DNA from 4 places in the Streptomyces sp. P9-A4 genome. Region 2 is predicted to be linked to each of the others. Evidence: riboswitches for the same ligand, from Rfam matches in the RefSeq annotation. Region 2 holds a riboswitch; each other region holds the start of a gene.

Region 1 (7,635 bases), 2.8 Mb from region 2:
TGACGCTGAGCCCGCCGAGACGTTCCTTGAGGCGCTCCGCCTCCCGCCGCCCGTACAGGTACTCCTTCGCGCGCGCCACCACGAACAGCCGGCCCTTCAGCTCCGGCTCGGCCTCCGCCGCCTCCGACAGGAGAGCCCGCACCGGCGCCCAGCCCGTACCCGCGCATATATAGGTGCGCAGTCCGCCCGGCTCCGTCCGCGCGACCAGACCGCCGCCGGGCGCGCTCAGCCGCAGCGTCTCGCCCGGTCCCGTCGCCTCGACGAGCGCCGTGCTCATCGCGCCGCCCCGGATGCGGCTCACATGCAGCTCCACCGTGCCGTCCGCGCGGGGCGCGTCCGCGAGGGAGTAGGTGCGCCAGACGCGCGGCACCCGCAGCGAGCTGACGCTGACGTACTGGCCGGGCAGGAACGGCAGGGGCCGCCGGGGCCGCAGGGTGAGGACGGCCAGGTCCTCGCCGAACCGCTCGTGCCGGACGACGTCCGCGTCCCACCAGGCCGGCTCCCCGGACCCGGAGGACTCATCGGCGCCCGCCAGCATCAGCTCGGTCACATGCCCGTACGCCTCGGTCCAGGCCTTCTCGGCCTCCAGGGTCCAGGCGGGGCCCGCCGCGTGCGCGAACGCGGCCAGCAGGCTCGCCCCGACCGCCGCGTACAGGGCGGGGGAGGCGAGGAACTTGCGGTGGTCGCGGCCGAGACGGCCCAGGTACCCGGCGAGCGACGGGTCCTCCAGATGGTCCACCACATGGGTCAGCGCGGCGAACAGCCGGTCGCGCTGGGGCCGCATGTCCGCGGGGAACAGCTCGCGGACGGCCGGGTTGTGCCAGAAGAGATGCGAGTAGAAGAAGGTGACGGCGTGTTCGGCCCGTCTCTCGACGACCGCGAACGTGCTTCTGAGCATCTGGGGATCCACTGACACGAATCTAGGGCACCACCCCCCTCCGCGATCACAGGATCTCCACATGTCCCGCCCTCCGGGGCTGCCTGTACGGTCGGGGGGTGAGCACCGCCCCCGGCACCGGCCCCACTTCCGAGCCTCCTTCCGAGCCCGCTTCCGCGCCCGCCTCCGCGCCTGCCTCCGCGCCCGCCTCCTGCCCTGTCGGCGGTACCGCGGCCGGGGCGCGGCCCCCCGCGCCCGAGCTCTTCACCTGGGAGTTCGCGAGCGATCCGTACCCCGCGTACGCCTGGCTCCGCGCGCACGCGCCCGTGCACCGCACGACGCTCCCCAGCGGGGTCGAGGCCTGGCTCGTGACCCGGTACGCCGACGCCCGGCAGGCCCTCGCCGACCAGCGGCTGTCCAAGAACCCCGCGCACCACGACGAGTCCCCGCACGCCAAGGGCAAGACCGGCATCCCCGGCGAGCGCAAGGCCGAGCTGATGACCCATCTGCTCAACATCGACCCGCCGGACCACACCCGGCTGCGGCGGCTCGTCTCGAAGGCCTTCACCCCGCGTCGGGTCGCCGAGTTCGCGCCGCGCGTGCAGGAGCTGACCGACCGGCTCATCGACTCCTTCGTGGAGAAGGGGAGCGCGGACCTCATCCACGAGTTCGCCTTCCCGCTCCCCATCTACGCGATCTGCGACCTGCTCGGGGTGCCCGAGGAGGACCAGGACGACTTCCGCGACTGGGCCGGGATGATGATCCGGCACGGTGGCGGGCCGCGCGGCGGGGTCGCCCGGTCGGTCAAGAAGATGCGCGGCTACCTCGCCGAGCTGATCCACCGCAAGCGCGAGGAGCCCGGGGACGACCTCATCTCGGGGCTCATCAAGGCCTCCGACCACGGTGAGCACCTCACCGAGAACGAGGCCGCCGCGATGGCCTTCATCCTGCTCTTCGCCGGCTTCGAAACCACCGTAAATCTGATAGGAAACGGACTTTACGCCCTTCTCCGGCATCCCGAGCAGCGCGAGCGCCTCCAGGCCTCGATCGCCGCCGGCGAGACCGGACTCCTGGAGACCGGCATCGAGGAGCTGCTGCGGTACGACGGGCCCGTGGAGATGGCCACCTGGCGGTATGCCACGCAGAACCTGACCGTCGGCGGCCAGGAGATCCCGGCGGGCGACCCCGTGCTCGTGGTGCTCGCCGCCGCCGACCGGGACCCGGAGCGGTTCGAAGGGCCGGAGGTCCTCGACCTCGCCCGGCGCGACAACCAGCACCTCGGATACGGCCACGGCATCCACTACTGCCTGGGCGCGCCGCTCGCCCGCCTCGAAGGGCAGACCGCGCTGGCCACCCTGCTGACCAGGCTTCCGGACCTGCGACTTGCCGCCGATCCGGGCGAACTGCGGTGGCGCGGCGGGCTCATCATGCGTGGATTGCGCACACTTCCGGTGGAGTTCTCCCCATCCGCGCGTCTCCCGTGAGCCCACGGTGAACTGACGGAGCGTCAAGACTGTGATCTTCGCGTGATCGTGCGGCCATCGACTTGTGATGAGCGTTCGAATGCGGCTACGTTTCGCCGCAGTCTCAGCCGTCACGCGAAAGGCGCTCCTATGCGTTCCGGGAACGGACGACACCGTCGCCCCCGTCAGGCCCCCGCCCTCGTCGTCGCCGCGGGCGTGACCGGATCCGCCATGGCGCTGCCGCTGCTCGCCACCGGATCCGCCTCCGCCGCCGACGCCGCCACCTGGGACCGGGTCGCCGAGTGCGAGTCCGGTGGCCAGTGGAGCGCCAACTTCGGCAACGGCATGTACGGCGGCCTCCAGTTCACCCAGGACAGCTGGGAGCGCCACGGCGGCCTGGCGTACGCGCCCAGCCCCGACCTGGCCAGCCGCGCCCAGCAGATCGCGGTGGCCGAGAAGGCGCTCGCGAAGGGCTCCCTGGAATGGGCCACCTGCGCGCCGATCGCCGGCCTGAAGAACGACGGCACGGCCCCCGGCGTGAACCCGGGCCCGGCCGCGCTGCCGAAGGCCCCCGCGGGACCGGTCGCCGAGTCGAACCGGACCTCGGGTCTGCCGTCCACCGGCACCGCCCAGGCGGCGCGGACGGCGGAGCGGGACGCCCGTACGGCCACGCCCGCGGCTCCCGGCGCCCCGACCGCCCCTGCGGCCCCCACCGCGCCGACGACGCCCCCGGCGGCCACGACGCCGGGCACGCCCACCGCTCCGGGCACTCCGACCACTCCCACCACGCCCGATACATCCGTTACGCCGGACACGTCCGCCACGCCCGGCGCGCCGGGCGATGGCGTGTCGTCGGCCACTCCCGGGACCGGGAAGCACCGGGGCGGGGCCGCTCCGGAGAGCGGTACGAAGTCGGGCACTTCGCCCGAATCGGGCCGACACGCCTCGACCGGCGTCGAGCTCGCGGGGGACACCGCGGCGGCGCCCACGCCTGACGCCATGAAGAATTCGGGCGCAACGGACACTTCCGGCACTTCGGGCGCGTACACCGTGCGGCCGGGTGACAGCCTGTCCGACATCGCGCGGCAGAACGAACTCCCCGGAGGGTGGACGGCGCTCTATGACGCCAACCGCCGGACCGTCGGCATCGATCCGGACCTCATCCTCCCTGGTCAGAGCCTCGACCTGACGAACGGTCCGCTCGCGAAGGCGGAGTGATTCGGGGTCAAATGTCCGGTTCTGGGCAAGTGAGACATGGGTCTCTTCGCCCCAACTGGCGTGTCTCGTCCGAGAAATCCGCTCCCGTTACCTCTCACCTGCACAAACGCCCCCAACCGGAAGGCAAGCAGGGGCGATATTTCCGCAATACGCCTCTTTGAACTTCCGGTGGGTCTGTGTCTACGGTCGTCACCGCTCGCCACCGCGGGCCCCGTCGACCGAAACGCCGAATCCTGCCGTCGGCCGATGGGAACAGTCGTCGCGTCAGCGCCGAAGGCAGGAGTGGGGGACCCAAGGTAAGTGCCGGTCCCGGCCGTTGAGAAAGACGGCCGACGACGGGCTTGGGGTGAAGCCGCGTGCAAGGACACGCGGCCGGGCAACTTTCCGGCCCGAACCCGACAGCTCACCTCACAGGCGTCGGTGAGGAGTATTTCCATGCTGTTTTCCGGTAAGGGCAAACACCGTCGTCCCTCCAAGGCCACCCAGGTCGCCACGCTCGTCGGCGTCACCGGTGTCGCCGTCGCCGCCCCGCTGATGACCGCGGGCACCGCCTCGGCCGCCACGGTCTCCGAGTGGGACCGCGTCGCCCAGTGCGAGTCCGGCGGCAACTGGTCCATCAACACGGGCAACGGCTACTACGGCGGCCTCCAGTTCTCGGCCTCCACCTGGGCCGCGTACGGCGGCACCGCCTACGCCTCGACCGCCAACCAGGCGTCGAAGTCCCAGCAGATCGCCATCGGCGAGAAGGTCCTCGCGGGCCAGGGCAAGGGTGCCTGGCCGAGCTGTGGCGTGGGCCTCTCCGGTGCCTCCTACGACGGCGGCGCCGCCGAGAGCACCCCGAAGACCGCCACCCAGCAGCCGCGCCAGCAGCCGAAGCAGGAGCGGAAGGCCGAGCAGCCGACCACCCGCAGCGAGCAGCGCCAGGCCCCGAAGAAGGCCGCGCAGCAGCAGGCCGCGCCGAAGGCCGCCAAGCAGACCGTCACCACCCCGGCCGGCAAGACGGTCAAGAAGGGCGACGGCGAGTACAAGGTCGCGGCCGGCGACACCCTCAGCAAGATCGCCCAGGCGCACGGCGTCAAGGGCGGCTGGGCCAAGCTCTTCGAGCTGAACAAGGACGTCGTCGAGAACGCCGACCTTATCTACCCGGGCCAGCAGCTCCACCTGAAGTAAGGCCCGGCGGTCCCGGTGAGTCCGGCGGCTCACATGGACCTCACGACCCTCCCGCGGTGACCACCCCGGCCCGACGCGCCCTCCCCCCGTGCGCGTCGGGCCGGGGTTCCCCCGTTCCGGGGGCGCTTTTTGTGGTTACTGTCCAGTAGATCCGGGGTCCTTCGTCCCGAGATACATGCCCTTGGGTCCTTTTTCGTCCCAGGGGGCGGGCGCCCGGCTGGCCGGAGGCTCCGAGCCGGTTAGGCTCTTGTCGCAAGGCCGGTCGACCCTGCGCCGGCCATGCGTCACATCCAGCGTCACATCCCAAAAAGGAGATGCTCGTGCCGTCCATCGACGTCGTCGTAGCCCGGGAAATCCTGGACTCCCGAGGCAACCCCACGGTCGAGGTCGAGGTCGGCCTCGACGACGGCAGCACCGGTCGTGCTGCTGTTCCGTCCGGCGCCTCCACCGGTGCGTTCGAGGCCATCGAGCTTCGCGACGGTGACCCGAACCGCTACATGGGCAAGGGTGTCGAGAAGGCCGTCCTCGCCGTCATCGAGCAGATCGGCCCGGAGCTCGTCGGCTACGACGCCACCGAGCAGCGCCTGATCGACCAGGCCATGTTCGACCTGGACGCCACCGAGAACAAGGGCTCGCTCGGCGCCAACGCCATCCTCGGCGTCTCCCTCGCCGTCGCGCACGCCGCGTCCGAGGCCTCGGACCTCCCGCTCTTCCGCTACCTCGGCGGCCCGAACGCGCACCTGCTGCCCGTTCCGATGATGAACATCCTGAACGGTGGGTCGCACGCCGACTCCAACGTCGACATCCAGGAGTTCATGATCGCCCCGATCGGCGCGGAGTCCTTCTCCGAGGCCCTCCGCTGGGGCGCCGAGATCTACCACACGCTCAAGGGTGTGCTGAAGCGCAAGGGCCTCTCCACCGGCCTCGGCGACGAGGGCGGCTTCGCCCCGAACCTCGAGTCGAACCGCGCCGCCCTCGACCTCATCGTCGAGGCCATCAAGGAGGCCGGCTACACCCCGGGCTCCGACGTCGCGCTCGCGCTCGACGTCGCCGCGTCCGAGTTCTACAAGGACGGCAAGTACGAGTTCGAGGGCAAGTCCCGCTCGGCCGCCGAGATGACCGAGTACTACGAGGAGCTCGTCTCCGCGTACCCGATGGTCTCCATCGAGGACCCGCTGTTCGAGGACGACTGGGCGGGCTGGAAGGTCCTCACCGACAAGCTGGGCGCCAAGGTCCAGATCGTCGGCGACGACCTCTTCGTCACCAACCCGGAGCGTCTGGCCCGCGGCATCGAGGAGGGCACCGCGAACGCCCTCCTGGTCAAGGTCAACCAGATCGGCTCGCTGACCGAGACGCTGGACGCCGTCGAGCTGGCCCAGCGCAACGGCTTCAAGTGCATGATGTCCCACCGCTCCGGCGAGACCGAGGACGTCACCATCGCCGACCTCGCCGTCGCGGTGAACTGCGGCCAGATCAAGACCGGCGCCCCGGCCCGCTCGGACCGCGTCGCCAAGTACAACCAGCTGCTGCGCATCGAGGAGATCCTCGACGACGCCGCGGTCTACGCCGGCCGCAGCGCCTTCCCGCGCTTCAAGGGCTGACCTGCCCCGACGCTGTAGATACGTCCGTCCCCGCACTCGGTCCCGTACCGTGTGCGGGGACGTCCGCGTGAACAGGGGAGGCGACACGACATGGCCGCGAAGGACCGGGACCGGTTCTCGACCGCGACCCGGATCAGACTGCTCGGCGAGCAGACCGCCGCCCGTGTCTACCGCTCCCAGACCCGCCGTCAGGCCCGCCGCTCCCGGCTCACCGGCCGCGCGGCCTTCCTCGCACTGGTCGTCTGCTCCCTCGTCGTGGCGCTCGCCTACCCCATGCGGAGCTACGTCTCCCAGCAGGGCGAGATCGCCGACCAGGAGCGCAAGGCCGCCGAGGCCGCCCGGCGGGTCGAGGAACTCAGGGACGAGAAGGCCCGCCTCCAGGACCCGGCCTACGTCCGCCGCCTCGCCCGCGAGCACCTGCACTACCTGATGCCCGGCGAGACCGGTTTCACCGTGAACGACCCCGGCGCGGAGCAACGGCCCCGCACCGACCAGGGCGCGGCGGACCGCCCCTGGTACGACAACCTCTGGGACGGCGTCGACCACGCCGACCGTCCCTGACCCCTCCTCCGCGACACAGCAAGGCAGACATGGACACGCCCCCTCCGCAGACCGAACGCACCGAGCCCACCGAGAAGGACATCGCCGCCTTCGAGCTCCAGCTCGGCCGGCCGCCCCGCGGCCTGCGCGCCATCGCGCACCGCTGCCCGTGCGGCAACCCGGACGTCGTCGAGACCGCGCCCCGGCTCCCCGACGGCACGCCCTTCCCGACCACGTACTACCTGACCTGCCCCCGGGCGGCCTCGGCCATCGGGACGCTGGAGGCCAACGGGGTCATGAAGGAGATGCAGGCCCGGCTCGCCACCGACCCGGAGCTGGCCGCCGCCTACCGGGCCGCGCACGAGGACTACATCGCCCGCCGTGACGCCATCGAGGTCCTGGAGGGCTTCCCGAGCGCCGGCGGCATGCCGGACCGGGTCAAGTGCCTGCACGTCCTCGTCGGCCACTCGCTGGCGGCGGGCCCCGGCGTGAACCCGTTCGGCGACGAGGCCCTCGCGATGCTGCCGGAGTGGTGGGCGAAGGGCGCCTGCGTCACCCCCTGCGCCGACAAGGAAGAAGGAGAGAAGTGACCCGGGTCGCCGGAATCGACTGCGGTACGAACTCCATCCGCCTCCTCGTGGCCGACGTCCACCCGGAGACGGGTGAGCTGATCGAGCTGGACCGGCGGATGACGATCGTCCGGCTCGGGCAGGACGTCGACCGGACCGGCCGGCTGGCCCCCGAGGCACTGGAGCGGACCTTCGCG
Region 2 (7,635 bases):
CGGGGCTCGTGGCGGGGGCGGCCCTGCCGCCCGTACGGGCCTCCGCCGCCGCGACGACGGCCACCGGCACCCTCACCGACGTCAAGCACGTGGTGATCCTCATGCAGGAGAACCGCAGCTTCGACCACTACTTCGGCACCCTGCGCGGCGTGCGCGGCTTCGCCGACCGCGCCGCGGGCAACCTGCCCGGCGGCTGGGGCATGTTCAACCAGCCCAACTGGGGCGGCCGCCAGTACCCCTGGAAGCTCAGCGACACCCCGCCCGCCGGCGGCGTCGACGGCGAGACCCTCGCCCAGTGCAACGGCGACCTGCCGCACAGCTGGAACTCGCAGCACGCCGCCTGGAACAAGGGGCGCATGGACAATTGGGTCACCGGTGTGGGCAACACCCGCTCGCTCGGCCACCTCGGCCGTACGGACATCCCCTTCCACCACGCCCTCGCGGACAACTACACGATCTGCGACGCGTACTTCTGCTCCACGCTGAGCGCCACCGGCCCCAACCGCACCTTCCTGTGGAGCGGGAAGGTCGACGGCTCCAGCAAGGACGGCGGCGACGAGTCGGGCCTCACCTGGGAGACGTACGCCGAGGCGCTCCAGCGGGCCGGGGTGAGCTGGAAGCTCTACCAGAACGCGCAGGACAACTACGGCGACAACGGTCTCGCGTATTTCAAGAAGTTCACCGACGCGCGCCCCGGCGACCCGCTCTACGACCGCGGCATGGGCTCGGTCCCCAAGGTGACCGGATCGACCCCGGACGACATCGCGGCGGCGATCCGCGCCGATGTCGTCGCGGGGACGCTGCCGCAGGTGTCGTGGGTGGTGGCGAGCGAGGCGTTCTCGGAGCACCCGTACGCCCCGCCCGGGGACGGCGCGCACTTCGTCGACCTGGTCTACCGCGCGCTCGCGGCCGACGCCGAGGTCTTCGACTCGACCGCGCTCTTCCTCAACTACGACGAGAACGACGGCTTCTTCGACCATGTGCCGCCGCCGGTCGCTCCGCCCGGCACGCCGGACGAGTACCTCGACGGCGTCCCGATCGGCCTCGGCTTCCGCGTCCCCATGATTGTCATGTCCCCGTGGACCCGGGGTGGCTGGGTGAGCTCCGAGGTCTTCGACCACACCTCCGTGCTCCGCTTCATGGAGAGCTGGACGGCGGCCCTCGGCACCCCCGCCACCTGCCCCAACATCAGCGCCTGGCGGCGGAAGGTGACGGGCGATCTGACCGGCGTGTTCGACTTCGCCCACCCGGTGTACGGGGTGCCGGCCGGCCTTCCGGCCACGGCGAAGGTCATCGGCCAGTCCACCTGCGGCCCGCTGCCCAACCCGGCCCCGCAGAACAACGCCCTGCCCGCGCAGGAGTCCGGCACCCGGCCGGCCCGCGCCCTGCCCTACCAGGTGAACGGCAACCTCGACCGCTTCGAGTTCGGCGCCGCCGGAAAGATCCTGGCCTGGTTCTCGATGACCAACCAGGGCACCGAGGCCAAGCGGGCGGCGCACTTCTCGATCCACCCCCACCAGTACCGCGACACGGCCGCCTGGCAGTACACGGTCGACGCCGGCGCCACCGCGTCCGACTACTTCAACATCGGCCTCGGGTCGGGTTCCGGCAAGTACGACATCTCGATGATGGGCCCCAACCGCTTCCTGCGCCGCTTCATCGGCGACGCGTCCAAGGCGGGCAAGGCCATCGAGGTGGCGGCCCGGTTCGCGACCGAACCGGGCACGGGCAGGACGGCCCTCTACTTCAAGCTGAGCAACACCTCGGCCGGGCCGGTGACCTTCACCGTCCGCTCGAACGCCTACCGTACGGACGGCCCGTGGACGTACACCGTCCCGGCGAACTCCACCCGCGAGGACTTCTTCAACGCGGTGGCGTACACCAACGGCTGGTACGACTTCACGGTCCTCGCCGACATCGACGGGACCTGGTCGCGCCGGTACACCGGCCACATCGAGACCGGGGCGCCGAGCATCAGCGGGTGAGTCCGGGGCCGCGTCAGCGGCCCGCGAGCGCGGCGCGGTGGATCGTGGCATCGAGCAGGGCCACCGCGTCGGCCGCCGTACGGCCGGGGGCCCGGTTCCACGGCCCGATCAGCTCGTGCCAGCCGCGCGAGCGCAGCTCGGTCATGATCCAGGCGGCGGCCTCGTTCATCGTCGTCGCACCGCCGTAGCCGAGGCGGTGGGCGGCCAGCAGGGCGCCGCAGACGCACCGGGCTCCCCGGGCGTCGCGCAGCTTGTAGGGGGCGTTCTGCCAGCCCCACTCCGTCAGCACCAGGCGCGCGTAGCCGAGGTGGACGGAGGGGCGCAGCTCGGGCTGTCCGATGCGGCGCCAGGAGTGCAGCCGGTCGGGCAGGACCGCCCCGAGCCGGCCGGGGAGGCGGCGCTCGACGGGCAGGGGCGGGGGGAGCGCGTCGAGCGCGTCGGCGACGAGGCGGTCCACCGGGACGGTGAGCAGCCGTCTCCATCGCTCCACGTCCGGCGCCGGTACGGCCGTGGGCGCGGGGGCGGGGGCGGCCGTGGGCGCGGGGGTCCAGTCCGTGACGATCCGCTGCCAGGTCGCGCTCTCGTAGAGCGCGACGGCCTCGCGGTCGAGGGTGTCCGGGCTGAGCAGGGGGGTGGAGGGCGACATCCGGGCGGCTCCTCGGTCGGGGTCGCTCCCATCTTTCAGGAAGAATGTCTGGTTTGCGACTTTTACCCCGCCCTGTACGCACCTCCAGTAGGTCTTTACGGCACGATTCCCCATTAACCGAATTACCTCACATATTCGGACATTGAACACCTGGTGACGCGACTCACTTTTCCGGACACGCCCCTCCGGCCGTCGCCCGCCGAGGCCGTGCCGGACAAGGGAGTTCCACGGCGACGAGTTCCCGTCGATCTTGAATTACGTGAATTCCGTGATCCTTCACGGAGGCCATCGCTCCGGCCCTCTTGTTCTCCATCGCATTACTGGCCTACGGTCACCTCCATTCGAGCGGATCGCCGAATCCTGCCACCGCTCGAAATACCTCCCTTTTCACCCGACGGCAGGAGCGGGGGACCCACGAATACGCCGACCCGGATTCCGGGACGGCTCGGGGTGCAGCCGCGTGCGCGCGGCCGGACATCTCCCGTCCGAACCCGACAGCTCACCCCGCAGGCGCCGGAGAGGACACCGTCATGCCTGCAGTCGCCAAACACCGCCGCACCCGCCGCAACCCCGTCTCCCGTGGATGGGCGCTGGTCGGGACGGGTGGGGCCGCCATCGCCCTGCCCCTGATCGCCCCCGCGGGAGCCAGTGCCGCGCCCGTCTCGGCAGCACCGGAAATCGCCGTGCGCGCCGTCGCCGCCCCCGCCGCTCCGGCCGCCCTCGCGGCACCGGCCAAGGCTCCGGCAGCCCCCGCCACCGCACGCACCTACACCGTCGTCGGTGGCGACTCGCTTTCCCTGATCGCCAAGAAGAAGGGAATTCAGGGCGGCTGGAAGGACCTTTACCGGGCCAACAGGGCGACTGTGGGTGACAATCCGTCACTTATTCATCCGGGACTTGAACTGACGATTCGTCGGGATTCCGCGAAGGCCGCCCCCGCGCAGGCGAAGAAGTCCTCCGCGACCACCGAGCGGGCGAGTCGCTCCGAGCGCCGGGCCGCCCCCGCCCCCGTCACCGCCGCCGTCGCCACCGGCACGGGCGCCTCCGCCACCCAGGCCCTGCCCGTCGCCGCTCCGGCCGCCGTCCAGGCCGCCCCTGCCGCGGCCACCCGGTACGCCGACAACCTCGACGGCTGGATCCGGGAGTCGCTGGACATCATGGCCCAGCACGGCATCCCCGGCTCGTACGACGGCATCCTCCGCAATGTGATGCGCGAGTCCTCGGGCAACCCCCAGGCCATCAACCTCTGGGACTCCAACGCGTCGGCCGGCACGCCCTCCAAGGGTCTGCTCCAGGTCATCGAGCCGACCTTCCAGGCCTACCACGTGCCCGGTACGGCCCTGGACCTGTTCGACCCGGTCGCCAACATCACCGCCGCCTGCAACTACGCGGCCGACCGCTACGGCTCCATCGACAACGTCAACGGCGCCTACTGATCCCGGAAGTGCCCGGTGAACCAGGAGGTGGCGAGCTCCGCCACCTCCTCCAGGGCGCCCGGCTCCTCGAACAGATGGGTGGCGCCCTCCACGACCTCGAGCCTGCTCTCGCAGCGCAGCAGCGACCGCGCCCGCCGGTTGAGGTCGAGGACCAGCGCGTCCCTGCCTCCGACCACGAGCAGCGTCGGCGCGCGGACCCGCGCCAGGTGGTCGGCCGCGAGGTCCGGCCGGCCGCCACGCGAGACGACCGCGGCCACCTGCGAGGACGGATCGCCCGCCGCCCACAGCGCGGCGGCCGCTCCCGTACTGGCCCCGAAGTACCCGAGCGGCAGGCCGTCGCTGACCGGCTCCCCGGCCAGCCATTCCGTGGCTCCGGCGAGCCGGCCGGCGAGCAGCGGGGTGTCGAAGACATGGGCCCGGTCGACCGCCTCGGCCTCGGTCAGCAGGTCGAACAGGAGCGTGCCGAGGCCCGCCCGGTTGAGCGCGGCGGCGACGGCACGGTTGCGTGGACTGTGCCGGCCGCTGCCGCTGCCGTGGGCGAACAGGACGATGCCGGTGGCGCCTTCGGGCACCGCGAGCCGCCCGGCGAGGGTGACCCCGGGGAGCGGGACGCGGACGTCCGCGTCCTGGACGACCGGGTCGTGCGCGGCGCGGATCCGGTCGAGACAGGCGACCACCTCGGCGTCGGGGGTCTGGGAGAAGTCCTGATAGAACTGGCCGATAGCGTAGAACGGTTCCGGCGTACGGACGCTCACCGTCTCGTCGGCCTCGCCGCCGAGACGGGCCGTCCAGCCGTGCGGTGCGACCGGGACAGCGAGCACGATCCGGGCGGCGCCCCTGGCCCGTACCACCCGGCAGGCCGCGAGGGCGGTGGCGCCGGTGGCGAGCCCGTCGTCGACGATCAGGACCGTGCGCCCCTCCAGGGGCACGGCCGGTCTGCTCCCCCGGTAGCGGCGACCGCGCTGCTCCAGTTCGAGCTGCTCGCGCTCCTCCACGGCGGCGAGTTCGCGCTCGTCGACCCCGGCCTCCCGCAGCACCCGTTCGTTGAGCACCCGTACGCCGCCCTCGCCGAGCGCGCCCATCGCCAGCTCCGGCTGCCGGGGCACGCCCAGCTTGCGTACGAGACAGATGTCCAGCGGTGCGCCGAGGGCGTCGGCGACCTCCGCGGCCACCGGCACTCCCCCGCGCGGAAGACCGAGCACCACGACGTCGTCGCCCTTGAACCGGTCGAGGCGGGCCGCGAGCCGGCGTCCCGCGTCCGTGCGATCGCTGAAGAACATCCTCGGCCGCCCTTCCGTCACGCGGCTCCGGGCAACGGGGCGAAACGGTCCGTCCGTCCCCTGCCCGTGTCTCCAGGGTAGACGCGTCGGCGCCGGGGTCACCCCCGGACGACGGCGACCGGGCACTCCGCGTGGTGCAGCAGGGCCTGGCTGACCGAGCCGAGCAGCAGCCCGGCGAATCCGCCGCGCCCCCGGGCGCCCGTCACCACGAGCTGGGCGTCGGCGCTCTCCGCGAGCAGGACCGGGCGGGTCCTGCCCCGTACGAGGCGCCGCTCGACCGGGAGGCCGGGCCGCCGGGCCACCGCCGCCGCGAGCGCCCCGTCGAGGACGCGCCCCTCCTCGCCCCGGATCTCCTCCGTGCCGTGGAAGAGCGGGGTGAGGTCGGCGGGGCCGGTCGTCGGGGTCCAGGCGTGCACCGCGAGCAGTTCGGCGCCCCGGGCCGCGGCCTCGGCGAAGGCGAACTCGACGGCCGCGTCGGAGTCGGCGGAACCGTCGACGGCGAGCAGGACGGGCCCGCTCGGCCGCTCGCGGCCCCGGACCACCAGCACGGGGCAGGCGGCGTGGGCCGCGAGATGGACCGCGACCGAGCCGACGAGGAGGCCCGTGAACGCGCCCGCGCCCCGGCTGCCGACCACCGCGAGCGCGGCCGAGCGGGACCGGGTGGCCAGCACGGTGAGGGGTTCCCCCTCGATGACCTCCCCCGTGACGTCGACCTCCGGTGCGCAGGCCCGGGCGCGGGCGACGGCCGTGTCGACGATGTCCTGGGCCTGCTGCCGGAGACCGCCGCCGGGCGGACCGTACGCCGAGGGGCCGAGGGGAACGTGGAGCAGGGGCCATACGAAGGCATGGACGACGCTCAGGGCCGCTCCGTGCGACCGGGCTTCCTGTGCGGCGGTCTCCACCGCGCGCAGCGCGGACTCGGAGCCGTCGACCCCGACGAGCACATGACCGCGCGCTCCGTCCCGGCCGTCACCGCCCGGCGCGTCCCCGCCCGGTCCGTGCGCGCCCCGTGTCCGCCCGCCGTGCCCCTGACCGCCCTGCTCCTGCTCGCCGTGCCCGTGACCGGTCCGCTCCGTCATCGGTCTCCCGCCCTTCCGTCCTTCCGGCCGGTGCGCTCGCGCACCCTTCATCCGTCGGGTGCCCGGCGGCCGGGCCGTCACCCGGGACTTCGGTCCCTGGTGACGGCGCGAAAGGTCCCTTCTTCGCCGGTCAGGCGGCGAGGAAGGCCTCGATGGCTCCGGCCAGGGCCTCGGGGGTCTCCTCGGGGGCGTAGTGGCCGGCGTCCTTGAGCACTTCGAGGCGCGCGTTGGGGTACCAGCGCAGCCAGGTCGACTCCATCGCCTCGCTGCCGAGGGCGGGGTCGTGGGCCCCGACGACGAGCAGCACCGGGGTGGGGTTGTCGCGGACCCGCTCGTGGAAGTCGGTGCGGGACCAGGAGTCGAGGTAGCTGCGGAAGGCCGTGGCGGAGGAGCGGCCGACGGAGCGCTCCACGAGGGCGTCCAGCCAGACGTCGTCGTAGCGGTTGCCGGTGGTGTTGTCGATGATGGCCCGCCGGTTGGCCGGTTCCGCGGCGGCGCCCGCGAAGAGTTCCCAGGTCTCCCCGTCCAGCGGGAAGCCCGCGGCGGAGACGGGCGAGACGCCGATGATCGAGCGGACCCGGTCGGGGGCGTCCAGGAGCATCAGCTGGGCCGCCTTGCCGCCCATCGAGTGCCCGATCACGGAGAAGGTGTCCCAGCCGAGGTCGTCGGCGACCGCGAGGGCGTCGGCCGCGACCTCCTCCATGGTGAAGGCGCCGCTGCGGTCGAGGGCCTCGCCGTAGCCGCGGCAGTCGACGAAGGCGTACGAGCCGGTGGTCCCGTCCAGATGGTCCCGCAGCGGGGCGAAGCTGGTCCGGTCGCCGAACCAGTTGTGCAGGAAGAGCGCCCGCGCGGGGCCCCCGCCGTGTACGTCGTACGGAAGAACCCGGTCCGTCATCGTGCCCCCTGGTCGCGAGGTGGTTCCGGCGCCGCGCCTCCGGCGGCGGCCGACCACCGAGTGTGACGGGACGGGCGCGTGCGGTCAACCTCCCCGGGGGGCGTGCGGGCGGGACCGGGCGCATCCTGGCTGTGTGACCTCGCACGGCACGTCCGGCACCGGCCCGGCGGACGGCACCGGGCGTCCGTCCGGGAACGAAGCCGCTGACGGGCCGGCTTCCGGCGCTCTGACCTGGGCCCTCGCCGAGACGGCGCTGCGGACCGTCGAGGAGGTCGGCGGATACGCGGGCGCGGTGTACCTGCGCTCGGGAACTC
Region 3 (7,635 bases), 5.7 Mb from region 2:
TTCCAGGGCTCGAAGCAGGTCCACGGGAACGGGCACTTCGAGCTGGTGCAGGGCGCCGGCGGCTCGCTCAACGGCACGACGAGCTTCGAGCGCACCAACTACTTCGAGACCATGCCCACGCACCAGCTGGAGCTCGCGCTCTGGCTGGAGGCCGACCGCATGGGCTCGCTGCTCGCCGCCCTGGACGACGAGTCCATGGAGAACCAGCGGGACGTCGTCAAGAACGAGCGCCGCCAGCGCTACGACAACGTGCCGTACGGCACGGCCTTCGAGAAGCTGACCGCCCTCGCCTACCCGGAGGGCCACCCGTACCACCACACCCCGATCGGCTCCATGGCCGACCTGGACGCGGCCACCCTGGAGGACGCGCGGAACTTCTTCCGCACGTACTACGCCCCGAACAACGCGGTGCTGTCCGTCGTCGGCGACATCGACCCGGAGCAGACCCTCGCCTGGGTCGAGAAGTACTTCGGCTCCATCCCTGGCCACGACGGCAAGCCCGCACCGCGCTCCGGCGACCTCCCCGAGGTCATCGGCGAGCAGCTGCGCGAGGTCGTCGAGGAGGAGGTCCCGGCCCGCGCGCTGATGGCCGCCTACCGGCTGCCGCACGACGGCACGCGCGAGTGCGACGCCGCCGACCTGGCCCTGACGGTGCTCGGCGGCGGCGAGTCCTCCCGCCTTCACAACCGGCTGGTCCGCCGTGACCGCACGGCCGTCGCCGCCGGCTTCGGCCTGCTGCGGCTCGCCGGGGCGCCGTCGCTCGGCTGGCTGGACGTCAAGACGTCCGGTGGCGTCGAGGTCCCGCAGATCGAGGCGGCCGTCGACGAGGAGCTGGCCCGCTTCGCCGCCGAGGGCCCCACGCCCGAGGAGATGGAGCGCGCCCAGGCGCAGTTGGAGCGCGAGTGGCTCGACCGGCTCGGCACCGTCGCGGGCCGCGCCGACGAACTGTGCCGCTTCGCCGTGCTGTTCGGTGACCCGCAGCTCGCCCTGACGGCCGTGGACCGCGTCCTGGACATCACCGCCGAGGAGGTGCAGGCGGCCGCCGCGGCCAAGCTGCGCCCCGACAACCGCGCGGTGCTGGTCTACGAGCCCCTGGCGACCGAACAGAGCGAGAGCGACAGCGACGAGGAAGAGGGGGCGGACCAGTGACCGACACTGCCGCGTCTTTGACGAGCATGGACTTCCACCCGCAGCCGGCGCCCGGTGTCGCCCGCCCCTGGGCCTTCCCGGCCCCGGACCGCGGCGCCCTGGACAACGGTCTGACGCTGCTCACCAGCCACCGTCCCGGCCAGCAGGTCGTGGCCGTGGAGATCTTCCTGCCGGCCCCGCTGGACGCCGAGCCCGCCGGGCTCGACGGCGTCGCGACCATCATGGCCCGTGCGCTCTCCGAGGGCACCGACCAGCACAGCGCGGAGGAGTTCGCGGCGGAGCTGGAGCGCTGCGGCGCCACGCTCGACGCGCACGCGGACCACCCGGGCGTACGGGTCTCCCTGGAGGTCCCGGTCTCCCGGCTGCACAAGGCGCTCGGGCTGCTCTCCGAGGCCCTGATCGCCCCGGCGTTCCTGGACACCGAGGTCGAGCGTCTGGTGCGCAACCGGCTGGACGAGATCCCGCACGAGACGGCCAACCCGGCCCGTCGCGCCGCGAAGCAGCTCTCCAAGGAGCTGTTCCCGGCCGAGTCCCGGATGTCCCGGCCGCGCCAGGGCACGGAGGAGACCGTCGAGGCGATCGACGCCGCCGCCGTCCGCGCCTTCTTCGAGGCGCACGTCCGGCCCGCGACGGCCACCGCCGTGGTCGTCGGCGACCTGACCGGCGTCGACCTGGACAAGGTCCTCGCGGAGACCCTGGGCGCCTGGACCGGCGAGCCGGCCGAGCCGCTCCCGATGCCGCCGATCACCGCGGACGACACCGGACGGGTCGTCATCGTGGACCGTCCGGGCGCCGTCCAGACCCAGTTGCTGATCGGCCGCATCGGCGCCGACCGGCACGCCCGCGTCTGGCCGGCCCAGGTGCTGGGCTCGTACTGCCTCGGTGGCACCCTCACCTCGCGACTCGACCGGGTCCTGCGCGAGGAGAAGGGCTACACCTACGGCGTGCGGGCCTTCGGGCAGGTGCTCCGCTCCGACGCCGAGGGGAACGGCGCCGCGATGCTCGCCATCAGCGGTTCCATCGACACTCCCAACACCGGCCCGGCTCTCGACGACCTGTGGAAGGTGCTGCGCACCCTGGCCGCCGAGGGGCTCACGGACGCGGAGCGCGAGACGGCCGTGCAGAACCTGGTGGGCGTCGCGCCGCTCAAGTACGAGACGGCCGCCTCGGTCGCCGGGACGCTCGCCGACCAGGTCGAGCAGCACCTCCCGGACGACTACCAGGCGCAGTTGTACGCGCGCCTGGCCGAGACCGGCACGGTCGAGGCGACCGCGGCCGTGGTCAGCGCCTTCCCGGTGGACCGGCTCGTCACCGTCCTGGTGGGCGACGCGGCCCAGATCGCGGAGCCGGTGCGCGCGCTCGGCATCGGTGAAGTGACGGTCGTGACCGGCTGATTCCGGTCGCCGAACCGGCAACGGAGAACCCCGACGGGATGGTTCGTCGGGGTTCTCCGCTTTGTCCGTATTGACGGTAAGTCTCATCGTATGGCCTGTGGCATGTCTTACAAAAAGCGTGTCTGGTTGGTGATCGACAGGCGATCCGCATAGCGTCGGTGCGGCTGTTCGTCAGTTGCACGCGCCGCATCCGCGGCATCGGACAGTCATCGCCGAGTCCCCGTCAGGCGCGAGCCTGGGGAGCCGGGGACCCACACGTAGTCCCTGGGGTGAATCGGGCGCCTTCGTCTCGTACGGAGGGGCTCGTAGGAGACCTTCCTGCTCCGAACCCGTCAGCTAACCCGGTAGGCGAGAAGGAAGGAAAGGACCAGCCCCTCCATGGCGTTCACCCGTGCCACCGGGAAGCATCGTGCTCCGAGCCGGACGGCGCGCCGCACGGCGGGTATCGCCGGCGTCGCGACGCTCGCCACCACCGGCGTCATCGGAACCCTCGCCTCCCCGGCGCTCGCCGCCGACACGGACAACCGCTCCGTCGAGGACACCGGCCTCACCCGGGTCATCACCGAGGACTCCCTCGCGGACCGGCTCAACGCCCAGGCCGACGCCCAGGACCGGGAGGCCTTCGAGGCCGCCGCCAAGGCGAAGGCCCAGGCGGAGGCGAAGCGCAAGGCCGAGGCCCGCGCCAAGGAGATCCGCCAGGCCAAGGAGCGCGCCGCCCGCGAGGCCGAGCGCCGCCGTCTGGCCTCCTTCCAGCTCCCCGTCGACGGCTCGTACGTGTCCACCGGCTACAAGACCGGCGGCTCGCTCTGGTCCTCCGGCAGCCACTCCGGCATCGACTTCCACGCCGCTTACGGCAGCAACGTCGTCTCCGTCGGCTCCGGCACCGTCGTCGAGGCCGGCTGGGGCGGCGCGTACGGCAACAACATCGTCATCCGGATGCACGACGGCACGTACACCCAGTATGGCCACCTGTCCTCCATCGACGTCCACGTCGGCCAGAGCGTCGAGCCCGGCCAGCACATAGGCGTGTCCGGCTCGACCGGCAACTCGACCGGCCCGCACCTCCACTTCGAGGCGCGCACGAGCCCCGACTACGGCTCGGACATCAACCCGCTGTCCTACCTGCGCGCCCGCGGCGTCAACGTCTGACACCGACGGCGCGCATCGCAAAAGCCCCGGCTCGTGCTGAGCCGGGGCTTTTCGTCGGTCAAGAACCCTTCACATTCCGTGCGGCCATCGGAAATACCGGCGGGCTGCAATAGAGTCGGAGACCGGGCGCGGAAAGGCGCCGATCGAATTGTCTCGCGCGACCAAGGCGGAGGTCGGACATGCGCATTCCCGCGCACTCGGTATGCACGGCGATCCGGGACGACATCGTCTCCGGCGTCTTCGAGCGGGGGAGCCGGCTGACCGAGGACCTGCTCGCCCGTCGGTACGGGGTGTCCCGCGTCCCGGTCCGTGAGGCGCTGCGCACCCTGGAGTCGGAGGGCTTCGTCGTCACCCGCCGTCACGCGGGGGCCCAGGTCGCCGAGCCCACCGAGCAGGAGGCGGCCGATCTGCTCGACATGCGGGCGCTGCTCGAACCGCTGGGGGCGGCGCGGGCGGCCCAGCGACGTACGGAGGCGCATCTCAAGGTCCTCCGCGGCCTGGTCAGGCTAGGTCAGGAGCGGGCCAGGCGCGGCCAGGGCGAGGATCTGCGCTCACTCGGCGGCTGGTTCCACGAGACGCTCGCGCAGGCCTCCGGGAGCCCCGCCCTGACGGCGCTGCTGACCCAGCTACGGCACAAGATCGCCTGGATGTACGCGGTCGAGCAGCCCGAACGACTGGTGGAGGCCTGGGCCGAGCACGGCGCGATCGTGGACGCCGTGGCGCGCGGTGACGCCGAGCGGGCGAGGGCGCTGACGGCGCTGCACGCGGAACGCTCGCGGGCGCTGCACCGGCTCAAGAGGCCGGACCGGGGTCGTGTGAGGGTTTCGCAACATGTCGTCAACACGGCGAGCGCCCGGAATTAACGAGGGCGCCGTATACAAGGAATGGGAATTCGGCGGGGTATTTCGGGGTGCCCGTAATGCCTCTTGCTGTCGTCCGTCCTTTTGTGCTGCCGGGGAACCGGGCGGCACGGGAGGGCGAAAGAGGGCGAGTGAAAGCCAGGCGGAAAGCGAAGGGCCGTGCCCGCCGGGATTCCGGCGGGCACGGCCCTTCGTCGTACGGGTGGGTCGGGTGGACCCGGATCAGACGGTCTCGGGGAGCTCGTCCAGGCCCTCCGCGACCAGCTTCGCCAGGCGGTCCAGCGCGACCTCGGCGCCGTCGGCCTCCGAAGCGAGGACGATCTCCTCGCCGCCCTGCGCGCCCAGACCGAGCACCGCGAGCATGGAGGCGGCGTTCACGGGCGTGCCGTCGGACTTGGCGATCGTCACCGGAACGCCGGAAGCCGTGGCGGCACGGACGAAGATGGACGCGGGGCGGGCGTGCAGGCCCTCGGCCCAGCCGACGTTGACGCGGCGCTCAGCCATGGTGTTGCCCTTCAAGTCTTAAGCGGTTGTCTAGACCAGTCTCTCACGGGATGCTCCGTGCTCACGCCGACCTTTGGACCCGGATCGGACCGCCTTTTGGCCCTCCCGTGCCGCGCCCGGCGTGCTCCTACCTTGCACGGCGCACCCCTGCCGCGCGACCGATGTCGCCGCCGTGTCGCGACCGTGTCGTGACCGGTGCCTGGGCCGGTGCCGCGACCGGTGCGGTGGCCGGTGCCGTGGCCGTGTCCCGGCCTTAGGCTGACCCCATGCAGAGCACGTCGGAGCAGTCGGAAGCGGCGGACCAGCCGGACCACAGCTACCCCGACCACTGGGAAGCGGACGTGGTGCTGCGCGACGGAGGCACCGCGCGCATCAGGCCCATCACGGCCGACGACGCCGAGCGGCTCGTCAGCTTCTACGAGCAGGTCTCGGACGAGTCGAAGTACTACCGCTTCTTCGCCCCCTATCCGCGGCTCTCCGCCAAGGACGTCCACCGCTTCACCCACCATGACTTCGTGGACCGGGTGGGCCTCGCGGCGACCGTCGGCGGCGAGTTCATCGCCACCGTGCGCTACGACCGCATCAACGACCGGGGACTGCCCGCCTCCGCCCCGGCCGACGAGGCCGAGGTCGCCTTCCTCGTCCAGGACGCCCACCAGGGGCGCGGAGTCGCCTCCGCCCTGCTCGAACACATCGCGGCCGTCGCGCGCGAGCGGGACATCCGCCGCTTCGCCGCCGAGGTGCTCCCCGCCAACACCAAGATGATCAAGGTCTTCACGGACGCGGGCTACACCCAGAAGCGCAGCTTCGAGGACGGGTCCGTTCGGCTCCACCTCGACCTCGAACCCACCGACCGCTCCCTCGCCGTGCAGCGCGCCCGGGAACAGCGGGCCGAGGCGCGCTCCGTACAACGGCTCCTCACCCCCCGGTCCGTGGCCGTCGTCGGCGCCGGGCGCGCCCCGGGCGGCGTCGGCCGGACCGTACTCCGCAACCTCCTCGGCGCGGGATTCACCGGACGCGTGTACGCGGTCAACGCGGCGCTGGGGGAGGGCGGCGGGAGCGCAGCCGGTGCCGCGGAGTTCGACGGCGTCCCCGCGTACCCCTCCGTCGGCGCCATCGGGGAACCCGTCGACCTCGCGATCGTCGCCGTCCCGGCCGAACGGGTGCCGGAGGCCGTCGCGGACTGCGGCGAGCACGGGGTGCGCGGTCTCGTCGTCCTCTCCGCCGGATACGCCGAGAGCGGGGCGGCCGGACGCGAGCGTCAGCGTGAGCTCGTACGCCAGGCACGCTCGTACGGCATGCGGATCATCGGACCCAACGCCTTCGGGATCATCAACACCGCCACCGACATCCGCCTCAACGCCTCCCTCGCCCCGCAGATGCCGGCCACCGGGCGGATCGGGCTCTTCACCCAGTCCGGCGCGATCGGCATCGCCCTCCTCGCCGGGCTCCACCGGCGGGGTGCGGGCCTCTCCTCCTTCATCTCGGCCGGCAACCGCGCGGACGTCTCCGGCAACGACTTCCTCCAGCACTGGTACGACGATCCAGGGACCGATGTCGTCCTCCTCTACCTGGAGTCCATCGGCAACCCGCGGAAGTTCACCCGCCTCGCCCGCCGTACCGCCGCCGTCAAGCCGGTCGTCGTCGTCAAGGGCGCCCGGCACAGCGGCAGCGCCCCGCCCGGCCACCGCGTCCCGGTCACCCGTATCCCGCACGCCACGGTCTCCGCGCTGCTCCGTCAGGCGGGGGTCATCCGCGTCGACACCGTCACGGAGCTGGTCGACGCCGGGCTGCTCCTCGCCGCCCAGCCGCTGCCCGCCGGGCCCCGGGTCGCGATCCTCGGCAACTCCGAGTCCCTCGGCCTCCTCACGTACGACGCCTGCCTCACCGAAGGGCTGCGCCCGCTGCGGCCGCTCGACCTGACGACGGCGGCGGAGCCCGCGGACTTCCGGGACGCGCTCGCGGCGGCGCTGGCTGACGAGACCTCGGACGCGGTCGTCGTGAACGCGATCCCGTGGGTCGGGGAGAACGGCGCCACCGAGTTCGGCGACGGGGAGGTCCTCGCCGCCGCGCTCAGGGAGGCGGTCGCCTCCGCCCCGGCTCCGACGAAGCCGGTCGTCGTCGTCCACGTCGAGATGGGCGGCCTCGCGGAGGCCCTGGCGGTCGCGACGAGCACGCGGCCGGTGCAGCCGGGACGGGCTGTGGGAGCGGTGACGGGGCTGCGCTCCGCGTCGCCGTCGCCGTCGCCGACGCCGACGACGCCGGTGCGGGCGGGGTCGGGGTCGGGCCCGGACAGGGCCTCCACCGGCCCGGACCAGGCGGGGTCGGGCCCCGGCCAGGCGCGCTCCGGCCCGGACCATGCACCTTCCGGCCCCGGCCGTACCCCCACCGGCCCCGGCCCGGCCGCGGCCGAGCCACCGAGCGATGCCGTCCCGCACCCCGCCCCGCCCGCCACCATCCCCGCCTACCCCGCCGCCGAGCGGGCCGTGCGGGCGTTGGCCGAGGCCGTGCGATACGGGCAGTGGCGGCGGCAGGCGGCCGAGCCGGGGCGGGTGCCCGAGTACGAGGACATCGACGAG
Region 4 (7,635 bases), 6.4 Mb from region 2:
GCTCGCCGAGCGCGGCGGCGAGCGGTACGAGCTGCACGCCCGCTACCTCAACCACCAGCTCCCGCGCATGCTCCACACCATCGGCTTCGACAAGGTCTACGAGCGGGCCGAGGGCGCCCATTTCTGGGACGCCGACGGGGTCGACCACCTCGACATGCTCGCCGGCTTCGGTGTGATGGGTCTCGGACGGCACCACCCCGTCGTCCGCCAGGCCCTCCACGACGTCCTCGACGCCCAGCTCGCCGATCTCACCCGCTTCGACTGCCAGCCACTGCCCGGACTCCTCGCCGAGCGCCTCCTCGCCCACAGCCCCCATCTCGACCGGGTCTTCTTCGGCAACAGCGGCACGGAGGCGGTCGAGACCGCCCTCAAGTTCGCCCGGTACGCCACCGGGCGGCCCAGGGTCCTCTACTGCTCCCACGCCTTCCACGGGCTCACCACCGGCTCCCTCTCCGTCAACGGCGAGAACGGCTTCCGCGACGGCTTCGCCCCGCTGCTGCCCGACACGGCGATCGGGCTCGGCGACCTCGACGCCCTGGAGCGGGAGCTGCGCAAGGGCGACGTGGCCGCCTTCGTCGTCGAGCCCATCCAGGGCAAGGGCGTCCACGCGTCCCCGCCCGGCTTCCTGCGGGCGGCCCAGGAGCTGCTGCACCGGCACGGCGCCCTGCTCATCGCCGACGAGGTGCAGACCGGCCTGGGCAGGACCGGCGACTTCTACGCGTACCAGCACGAGGAGGGGGTCGAACCTGACCTGGTCTGCGTCGCCAAGGCGCTCTCCGGCGGCTATGTGCCGGTCGGTGCCACCCTCGGCAAGGACTGGATCTTCAAGAAGGTCTACTCGTCGATGGACCGGGTCCTGGTCCACTCGGCGAGCTTCGGGTCGAACGCCCAGGCCATGGCCGCCGGGCTCGCCGTCCTCTCGGTCATGGAGGACGAGGGGACGGTCGCGCACGCCCGCCGGATCGGGGACCTGCTCTCCGGACGCCTCAAGGAGCTGGTGCCCCGGTACGAGCTGCTGCACGAGATCCGGGGACGCGGGCTGATGATCGGGATCGAGTTCGGCCGGCCGTCCTCGCTGGGGCTGCGCAGCCGCTGGACGATGCTCCAGGCGGCCCGCAAGGGCCTCTTCGCCCAGATGGTCGTGGTTCCGCTGCTCCAGCGGCACCACATCCTCACCCAGGTCTCCGGGGACCATCTGGAGGTGATCAAGCTGATCCCGCCGCTGGTCATCGACGAGGCGGACGTGGACCGGTTCGTCACCGCCTTCACCGCCGTCATGGACGACGCCCACGGTGGCGGCGGGCTGATGTGGGACTTCGGGAAGACGCTGGTCAAGCAGGCGGTCGCACAGCGCTGAGAGGCGTGGCCGGACGGATGACCCCGGGCTTTTGCCTCTGAGGCAAGAAACTTGCCTCAGAGGCACGATCCTGGCGAAATAGAGGCATGGACCACGTCCCCGGGGACCATCCCCCGGACCCTGCCGTTCCCGACGTCCTGCCCGACGTCGCCCCGCAGCTGCGGGCCCTGCGCCGCCGCCGGGGACTCACCCTGGAGGCCGCCGCCCAGCGGGCCGGGCTCTCGCCGGCCCACCTCTCGCGCCTGGAGACGGGGAACCGCCAGCCCTCGCTGCCGATGCTGCTCGGCCTCGCCCGTATCTACGGTACGACGGTCTCCGAGCTTCTCGGCGAGGCACCCCCCGAGCGGGACCCCGTCGTCCGCGCCGGGCGCTCCGAACCCGTCGAGGCGGACGGTTGGATCTACCGCCAGGCCGGCGGCGCCGGCCGCGCCCTCCAATGCCTGCGGGTCCACGTGCCGTACGCCACCCGGGCCGACATCGTGCGCGTCCACCCGGGCGAGGAGTGGATCCACGTCCTGGAGGGCCGGGTGCGGCTCGCGCTCGGCGAGGCCGTCCACGTCCTCGATCCCGGGGACAGCGCGCACTTCGACTCGCTCACCCCGCACCGGATCGGCGCCGCCACGCCCGGCGGAGCCGAGCTGCTCTTCGTCCACACCCTGCTGCAGAGTCCCGCCGCCGAGCTGTGTCTCGGTGACGGGACCCCGCATCGGCGCTGATCCCGCGCGCCTCCCGAGAGGCACGCCCCTTCGTCAGAAAAGGACCGAGATGTCCGAGAAGTCACGACCTGTCACCGGCGAAGAGCGCGGGGAAGGCAAGTTTCCCAAAGGGCTCGTCCTCCGTCTCTTCGCGTATCTGATCGCCGGACACCTCTTCGCCGGCTTCCTCTACCTGCTCTTCATGCTGGGCGGGCAGAACCAGTAGCCGGTCCCGGGTGCCTGAGAGGCGACGCGGGCCCGGGAGTGTCACCGGGCCCGGACCGCCGGGGCTCAGGCCTCCGTGAGCAGGCGCTCCCGCAGCCGCTCGCGGGTCTCCGGGGCCAGCTTCAGGCCCTCGGCGAGGTAGGCGTCCACCGAGCCCCAGGTCCCTTCGATGGTCTCGAAGGCGCCCCGCAGATACTCCACCCGCGCGTCGAACAGCGGGCTCAGCAGCTCCATCACCTCGGGCGACATGGCGTCGGAGGCGGTGGAGCTGCGACGCACCTTGTAGCGGCGGTGCGGGTCGTTCGACTTCACGTAGTCGGCCTCGATGGCATCCCGCTCGACCCCGAGGGCGAGCAGGGTGATCGCGATCGAGAGCCCGGCGCGGTCCTTGCCGGCCGCGCAGTGCATCAGGACGGGGACGCTGTCCTCCGCGAGCGCGTGCAGGACACGGCTGTGCTCGGCGGTCCGCTCGACCACCATCTTCCGGTACGAGTCGGACATCCGGCCGGCGGCCTTGCCGTCGCCGAGGATCTCCCGCAGCTGGACGAGGTCCCCGTCCTGGACGAGCTTCCAGAACTCCTTGCCGTCGGCCGGGTCGTTGAGCGGTATGTTCACGTTCCGCGTGCCGGGCAGCTCGACGTCGGGCCCCTCGAGCTTACGGTCGGCCAGGTTCCGGAAGTCGAAGACCGTGTGCAGCCCCAGCGAGGCGAGGAAGGCCGCGTCCTCCTCGGTCGCGTGGGCGAGGTGGCCGCTGCGGAACAGGCGGCCGGGGCGCACCGCGCGCCCGTCCGTCGTCGGCAGACCCCCCACGTCCCGGAAGTTGCGGACCTCGGCCAGCTCGGGCTCGTTCGCGTCGGCGGGCGGGACCTGCGGCAGCTGCTGCGTCACGGCTGCTCCTGTTCTCTCGATCGATTCCTGGGGCAATCATCTCGGGTGCCGGCGGGGGAGCACACCCCCTCGCTCTGGAATGGGCGATCTGTCCGTATTGAGGAGTTCGCCATAACCCGCCCGGGTTGCAGGGGAGATGGGGATCGCTGCGTGAGCAGCGTCATAACCGTGACGGACCGTGCCTGATCGTCTTTTCCAAATGCCCCCCGGGAAAAGGAGATCGAGGGACCGTCATCAACGGAGGGTGACCGGAATTCCGGCCGGATATCGCGGAATCCCGGAGCAATTGAAAACCCCGGCTTGTTCACGCCGACCCCACTCGTCTAGCGTCGCGCTCAATCCGGACGGACCGCCGAATCCTGCCACCGACCGGAATCCGCACTCACCCGTACAAGGCAGGAGCGGGGGACCCAGGTAAGTCGCCGATCCCTCCAAGAAGGACGGCTCGGGGTGAAGCCGCGTGAGAACGCGGCCGGACATCTCCAGTCCGAACCCGACAGCTCACCTCGCAGGCGCCGGAGAGGAATTCGCCATGCCCGCAAAGGGTAAGCACCGCCGCACCATGCCCAACCGCCTGGCCCGTGGCATCGCCGCCGCCGGCACCGGAGGCGCCGTCGTCGCCCTCCCGCTTCTCGGAGCCACCGGCGCCCACGCCGCCGAGCAGGCCGCCCCGGCCGCCGCCCCCGCCGCCGCCCAGGTGAAGGCCGCCGCCGCCCCGGCCGCGCCCACCGCCGCGAAGGCCGCGCCGAAGACGTACGCCGTCGTCCGCGGCGACTACCTCTCGAAGATCGCCGCCGAGCACCACCTCACCGGCGGCTGGCAGAAGCTGTACGAGGACAACCGACAGGTCGTCGGCGAGAACCCCTCGCTCATCATGCCCGGCATGAAGCTCACCCTCGGCGCCAAGAGCACGGCCCCGGCCGCCGCCCCGAAGAGCACCGCCAAGGCCGCCCCGAAGGCCGAGCGCAAGGACTCCGCGAAGAGCTCCGGCGACACCACGCGCGCCTCCCGCGGCTCCGAGCGCGCGGCAGCCCCGGCCGCCGTCACCTCGGACTCCGCCACCACCTCGCGGTCCTCCGGCTCCTCGGCCTCCGCGTCCGGCTGGGTCACGCCCGTCAGCGGCGGCGGCTTCTCCACCCCGTACCACGCCTCCGGCTCCATGTGGTCCTCCGGCTATCACACCGGTGTCGACTTCATCGCCTCCTCCGGCACCACCGTCCGCGCCGTCGGCGCCGGCACGGTCGTCTCGGCCGGCTGGAGCGGCGCGTACGGCAACGAGGTCGTCATCCAGCACGCCGACGGCAACTACTCGCAGTACGCCCACCTCTCCTCCCTCTCCGTCTCAGCCGGCCAGTCCGTCAGCGGCGGCCAGCAGATCGGCCTCTCCGGCTCCACCGGCAACTCCACCGGGCCCCACCTGCACTTCGAGATCCGCACCTCGCCGAGCTACGGCTCCGACGTGGACCCGCTGGCCTACCTCCGCCAGCACGGCGTCTCCGTCTGACGCCCACGGAATCTCCGGCGGCCCGGCACGTGTGTGCCGGGCCGTCGGTGTATTCCGGCTTGGCGAATTCTTTATCGGTGGCATATGTCACCCTGAGTCAACCCCTCCTTACGGTCGCGTAGGTCACATCCGAAAGGGAAGGATGTGCTCCCGTGGCAGACGATTCGAGATCAACAGACAAGAACGCATTCGGGTCGTACGCGGCGATCGGTGACAGCTTCACCGAGGGCGTCGGAGACCCCGGACCCGACGGGACCTACGTCGGCTGGGCGGACCGCTTCGCGGTGCTGCTCGCCGACCAGCTGCCGGAGCACGACGCCTTCCGCTACGCCAACCTGGCCGTACGTGGGCGCCTCCTCGATCAGATCGTGGCGGAACAGGTCCCCAGGGCGAAGGAACTCGCCCCCGATCTGGTCACCTTCTGCGCCGGCGGAAACGACATCATCCGCCCCGGCACGGACCCCGACGACGTCGCCGAGCGCTTCGAGCGCGCCGTCGCCGAACTGACCTCCGCCGTCGGCACCGTCATGGTGACCACCGGCTTCGACACCCGCGACGTGATCCTCCTCAAGCACCTGCGCGGCAAGATCGCCACCTACAACGGGCACGTCCGGGCCATCGCCGACCGCTACGGGTGCCCCGTCCTCGACCTGTGGTCGCTGAAGTCCGTCCAGGACCGGCGCGCCTGGGACGACGACCGGCTGCATCTCTCGCCCGACGGCCACACCCGGGTCGCGCTGCGCGCCGCCCAGGTCCTCGACATGCCGGTCCCCGCCGACCCGGACCAGGCGTGGCCGCCGGTTCCCCCGCGCGGCACGCTCGAAGTGCGCCGCGACGACATCCACTGGGCGAAGGAGTACCTCGTGCCGTGGATCGGGCGCCGCCTGCGCGGCGAGAGCTCCGGCGACCACGTCGAGCCCAAGCGCCCGAACCTCATGCCCCTGTAGTCGGGGCCACGGCCGCCGGGCTTACGCCGGCGGGGATCCGCTCCAGGACCCCGCCGGCGAACACGTCGTACAGCGGCAGCGTCTCCAGATGGACGTAGCCGATGTGACAGTCGCAGACGGCGAGCGGACAGGCGCGGGGGCGCAGGGCGGCCCGGTACGAACCGTCGTACAGGTTCCCCAGCTCGGCCTTGACGAAGTGGCAGCGCCGAACCGTCCCCTCGCCGTCCACCGAGATCACCGACTCCCCGGTCCGGCAGGGCAGCCCGGCCGAGCGGTGCGGATGACGGCTGTACGGGAACAGCGGGTCGATCCGCGTCCACTCCGCCGCCTCCGCGTCGGTGTACGTGTGCCCCTCCGCCGCGTTCACCCAGAGGTAGACGTGCGCCGGCAGCGCCGCCCGCAGCCTGCGGGCGTGCTCCGCGTGTTCGGGAAGGCCCACCACGCCGACGCTGAACCGGATGCCCCGGTCGGCCAGCTCACCGCACTTGCCGAGGAAGCGCTCGTACGGCGTCTGCCCCGGGTGGTACGTGCACCAGAGCGCCACGCTCTCCGGGTCCGCCTCCGCCAGCCAGTCGGTCCGGCAGCTCAGATTGGTCTGGATCGCCACCCGCTCGACGTGCGGAAGCCGGGACAGTTCGACCAGCGCCCGCCGGTACCAGGAGCGGACGAGGCCCTCGCCCCACGGGGTGAAGAGGATCCGCAGCCGGTCGCCGGTCCGGCCGGCGGCCCAGCCGGCGAACCGGTCGAGCGCGGCCCGGTCCGCGCGCAGCTGCTCCCGGCTGTCGCGGCGCTTGGCGAAGGGGCAGTAGGGGCAGTCGAAGTCGCAGGAGGAGAGCGGGCCGCGGTAGAGCAGCGTCAGGTCCATGCCCGTGGCCGGGCCGGGTGACAGGAGCGGTGTCAGGTCCACGGTCGCCGCCTACTTCGCCTCGTACGCGGCCATCGCGGCCCGTACGGCGGGGGAGAAGAGCTCGGGGCCCAGCCCGTCGGAGTGCGCGAGGCCCTCGGGGGACAGGCGCAGCAGCCCCGCCGGGGCCGCCGTGTCCAGCCAGCCGTAGCCCTCGAACCGGGCGAGGTCCGGGCCGAAGTCGGTGAAGGGAGAAGAACCGAATCGCGCCTCGTACCCGTCGACGGGCATCCCCTCCGCCTGGAGCAGCGACTGGAGGAGGTGACGGCGCCGGGCCTCGGCCCCGGTCGTTCCGTAGCCGTGCCGGGCGCGTGCGAAGTCCTCCGTCTCCGTGTAGGTGTCGATGATCGTGCGGATCCTCCGCATGTCGACGGCGTAGTCGAAGGAGTAGTGCAGGGCGGAGGTGTACGAGCGGGCCCCGCAGCCCAGGCCGATCATGCCGTCCGTCTGGCAGGCGTAGTCGTCCGGGCCGGAGGGACCGGCGTCCGCGCGGCGGAACATCCGCATCGACACCTGCTCGTAGCCGTGCGCGAGGAGATGGTCCCTGCCGTACCGGTAGAGGCGGAGCCGCTGCTCGTCCCAGGCCTGGTCGGCCGCCGCGGGGTCCTGGATCCGGCCGAGGCCGGTGAGCGGGCGTACGTACAGCGGATAGAGGTACAGCTCCTCGGGCCGCCAGGCGAGGGCCGCGTCCAGCGAGAGCCGCCATGACCGCTCCGTCTGGCCGTCGATCCCGTAGATCAGGTCGATGTTCAGCACGGGGACGCCGGTCTCCCGGATGCGGCCGAGCGCCGCCTCGACGTCGGCGCGCCGCTGCGGCCGGACGGCCGCCCGTGCCTCGGCCTCCACGAAGCTCTGCACGCCGATGCTGAGCCGGGTCGCTCCCCGCTCGGCGAGGACCGCGAGGCGGTCGGCGGTCGCCGTCGACGGCGAGGTCTCCACGGAGAGCGGCACCGCCCGCAGATCCGCCCCCATCCGCTTCTCGGCGATGTCGCAGAGCCGCTCCAGCTCGGCGGCGGTGAGGAAGGTGGGCGTGCCGCCGCCGAACGCGGCCGTCGCGAACCGCACCGGTTCGGTGTCCCCGAGGGCCTCGCGCACGGCGGTGGCCTGACGGTCGA

What was found. A riboswitch is a leader RNA that binds a small molecule or an ion and turns the genes downstream of it on or off. The one in region 2 is predicted to bind cyclic di-AMP.
Region 1: linked by a shared signal. The riboswitch ahead of V4Y03_RS12935 (transglycosylase family protein) and the one ahead of V4Y03_RS00295 (LysM peptidoglycan-binding domain-containing protein) in region 2 are both predicted to bind cyclic di-AMP.
Region 3: linked by a shared signal. The riboswitch ahead of V4Y03_RS26005 (M23 family metallopeptidase) and the one ahead of V4Y03_RS00295 (LysM peptidoglycan-binding domain-containing protein) in region 2 are both predicted to bind cyclic di-AMP.
Region 4: linked by a shared signal. The riboswitch ahead of V4Y03_RS29145 (M23 family metallopeptidase) and the one ahead of V4Y03_RS00295 (LysM peptidoglycan-binding domain-containing protein) in region 2 are both predicted to bind cyclic di-AMP.

The regions. Positions count from the first base shown of each region.
Region 1 is NZ_JAZIFY010000001.1:2,886,707-2,894,341, reverse strand. Features, by position in the region: gene V4Y03_RS12950 (globin domain-containing protein) at 1-898, opposite strand, end outside; gene V4Y03_RS12945 (cytochrome P450 family protein) at 997-2,361, shown strand; gene V4Y03_RS12940 (transglycosylase family protein) at 2,491-3,558, shown strand; cyclic di-AMP (ydaO/yuaA leader) riboswitch at 3,817-3,990, shown strand; gene V4Y03_RS12935 (transglycosylase family protein) at 3,994-4,728, shown strand; gene eno (phosphopyruvate hydratase) at 5,043-6,329, shown strand; gene V4Y03_RS12925 (FtsB family cell division protein) at 6,420-6,890, shown strand; gene V4Y03_RS12920 (DUF501 domain-containing protein) at 6,920-7,459, shown strand; gene V4Y03_RS12915 (Ppx/GppA phosphatase family protein) at 7,456-7,635, shown strand, end outside.
Region 2 is NZ_JAZIFY010000001.1:64,380-72,014, forward strand. Features, by position in the region: gene V4Y03_RS00285 (phosphocholine-specific phospholipase C) at 1-1,985, shown strand, start outside; gene V4Y03_RS00290 (DUF6197 family protein) at 1,999-2,631, opposite strand; cyclic di-AMP (ydaO/yuaA leader) riboswitch at 2,983-3,152, shown strand; gene V4Y03_RS00295 (LysM peptidoglycan-binding domain-containing protein) at 3,162-4,067, shown strand; gene V4Y03_RS00300 (alpha/beta family hydrolase) at 4,061-5,347, opposite strand; gene V4Y03_RS00305 (universal stress protein) at 5,446-6,426, opposite strand; gene V4Y03_RS00310 (alpha/beta fold hydrolase) at 6,557-7,321, opposite strand; gene V4Y03_RS00315 (SpoIIE family protein phosphatase) at 7,455-7,635, shown strand, end outside.
Region 3 is NZ_JAZIFY010000001.1:5,761,718-5,769,352, forward strand. Features, by position in the region: gene V4Y03_RS25995 (M16 family metallopeptidase) at 1-1,149, shown strand, start outside; gene V4Y03_RS26000 (M16 family metallopeptidase) at 1,176-2,543, shown strand; cyclic di-AMP (ydaO/yuaA leader) riboswitch at 2,744-2,909, shown strand; gene V4Y03_RS26005 (M23 family metallopeptidase) at 2,922-3,692, shown strand; gene V4Y03_RS26010 (GntR family transcriptional regulator) at 3,872-4,555, shown strand; gene V4Y03_RS26015 (HPr family phosphocarrier protein) at 4,775-5,056, opposite strand; gene V4Y03_RS26020 (GNAT family N-acetyltransferase) at 5,323-7,635, shown strand, end outside.
Region 4 is NZ_JAZIFY010000001.1:6,479,480-6,487,114, forward strand. Features, by position in the region: gene V4Y03_RS29125 (aspartate aminotransferase family protein) at 1-1,357, shown strand, start outside; gene V4Y03_RS29130 (helix-turn-helix domain-containing protein) at 1,444-2,073, shown strand; gene V4Y03_RS29135 (DUF6126 family protein) at 2,123-2,278, shown strand; gene V4Y03_RS29140 (tyrosine-protein phosphatase) at 2,344-3,165, opposite strand; cyclic di-AMP (ydaO/yuaA leader) riboswitch at 3,539-3,695, shown strand; gene V4Y03_RS29145 (M23 family metallopeptidase) at 3,698-4,669, shown strand; gene V4Y03_RS29150 (SGNH/GDSL hydrolase family protein) at 4,822-5,616, shown strand; gene V4Y03_RS29155 (STM4011 family radical SAM protein) at 5,603-6,481, opposite strand; gene V4Y03_RS29160 (STM4012 family radical SAM protein) at 6,533-7,635, opposite strand, start outside.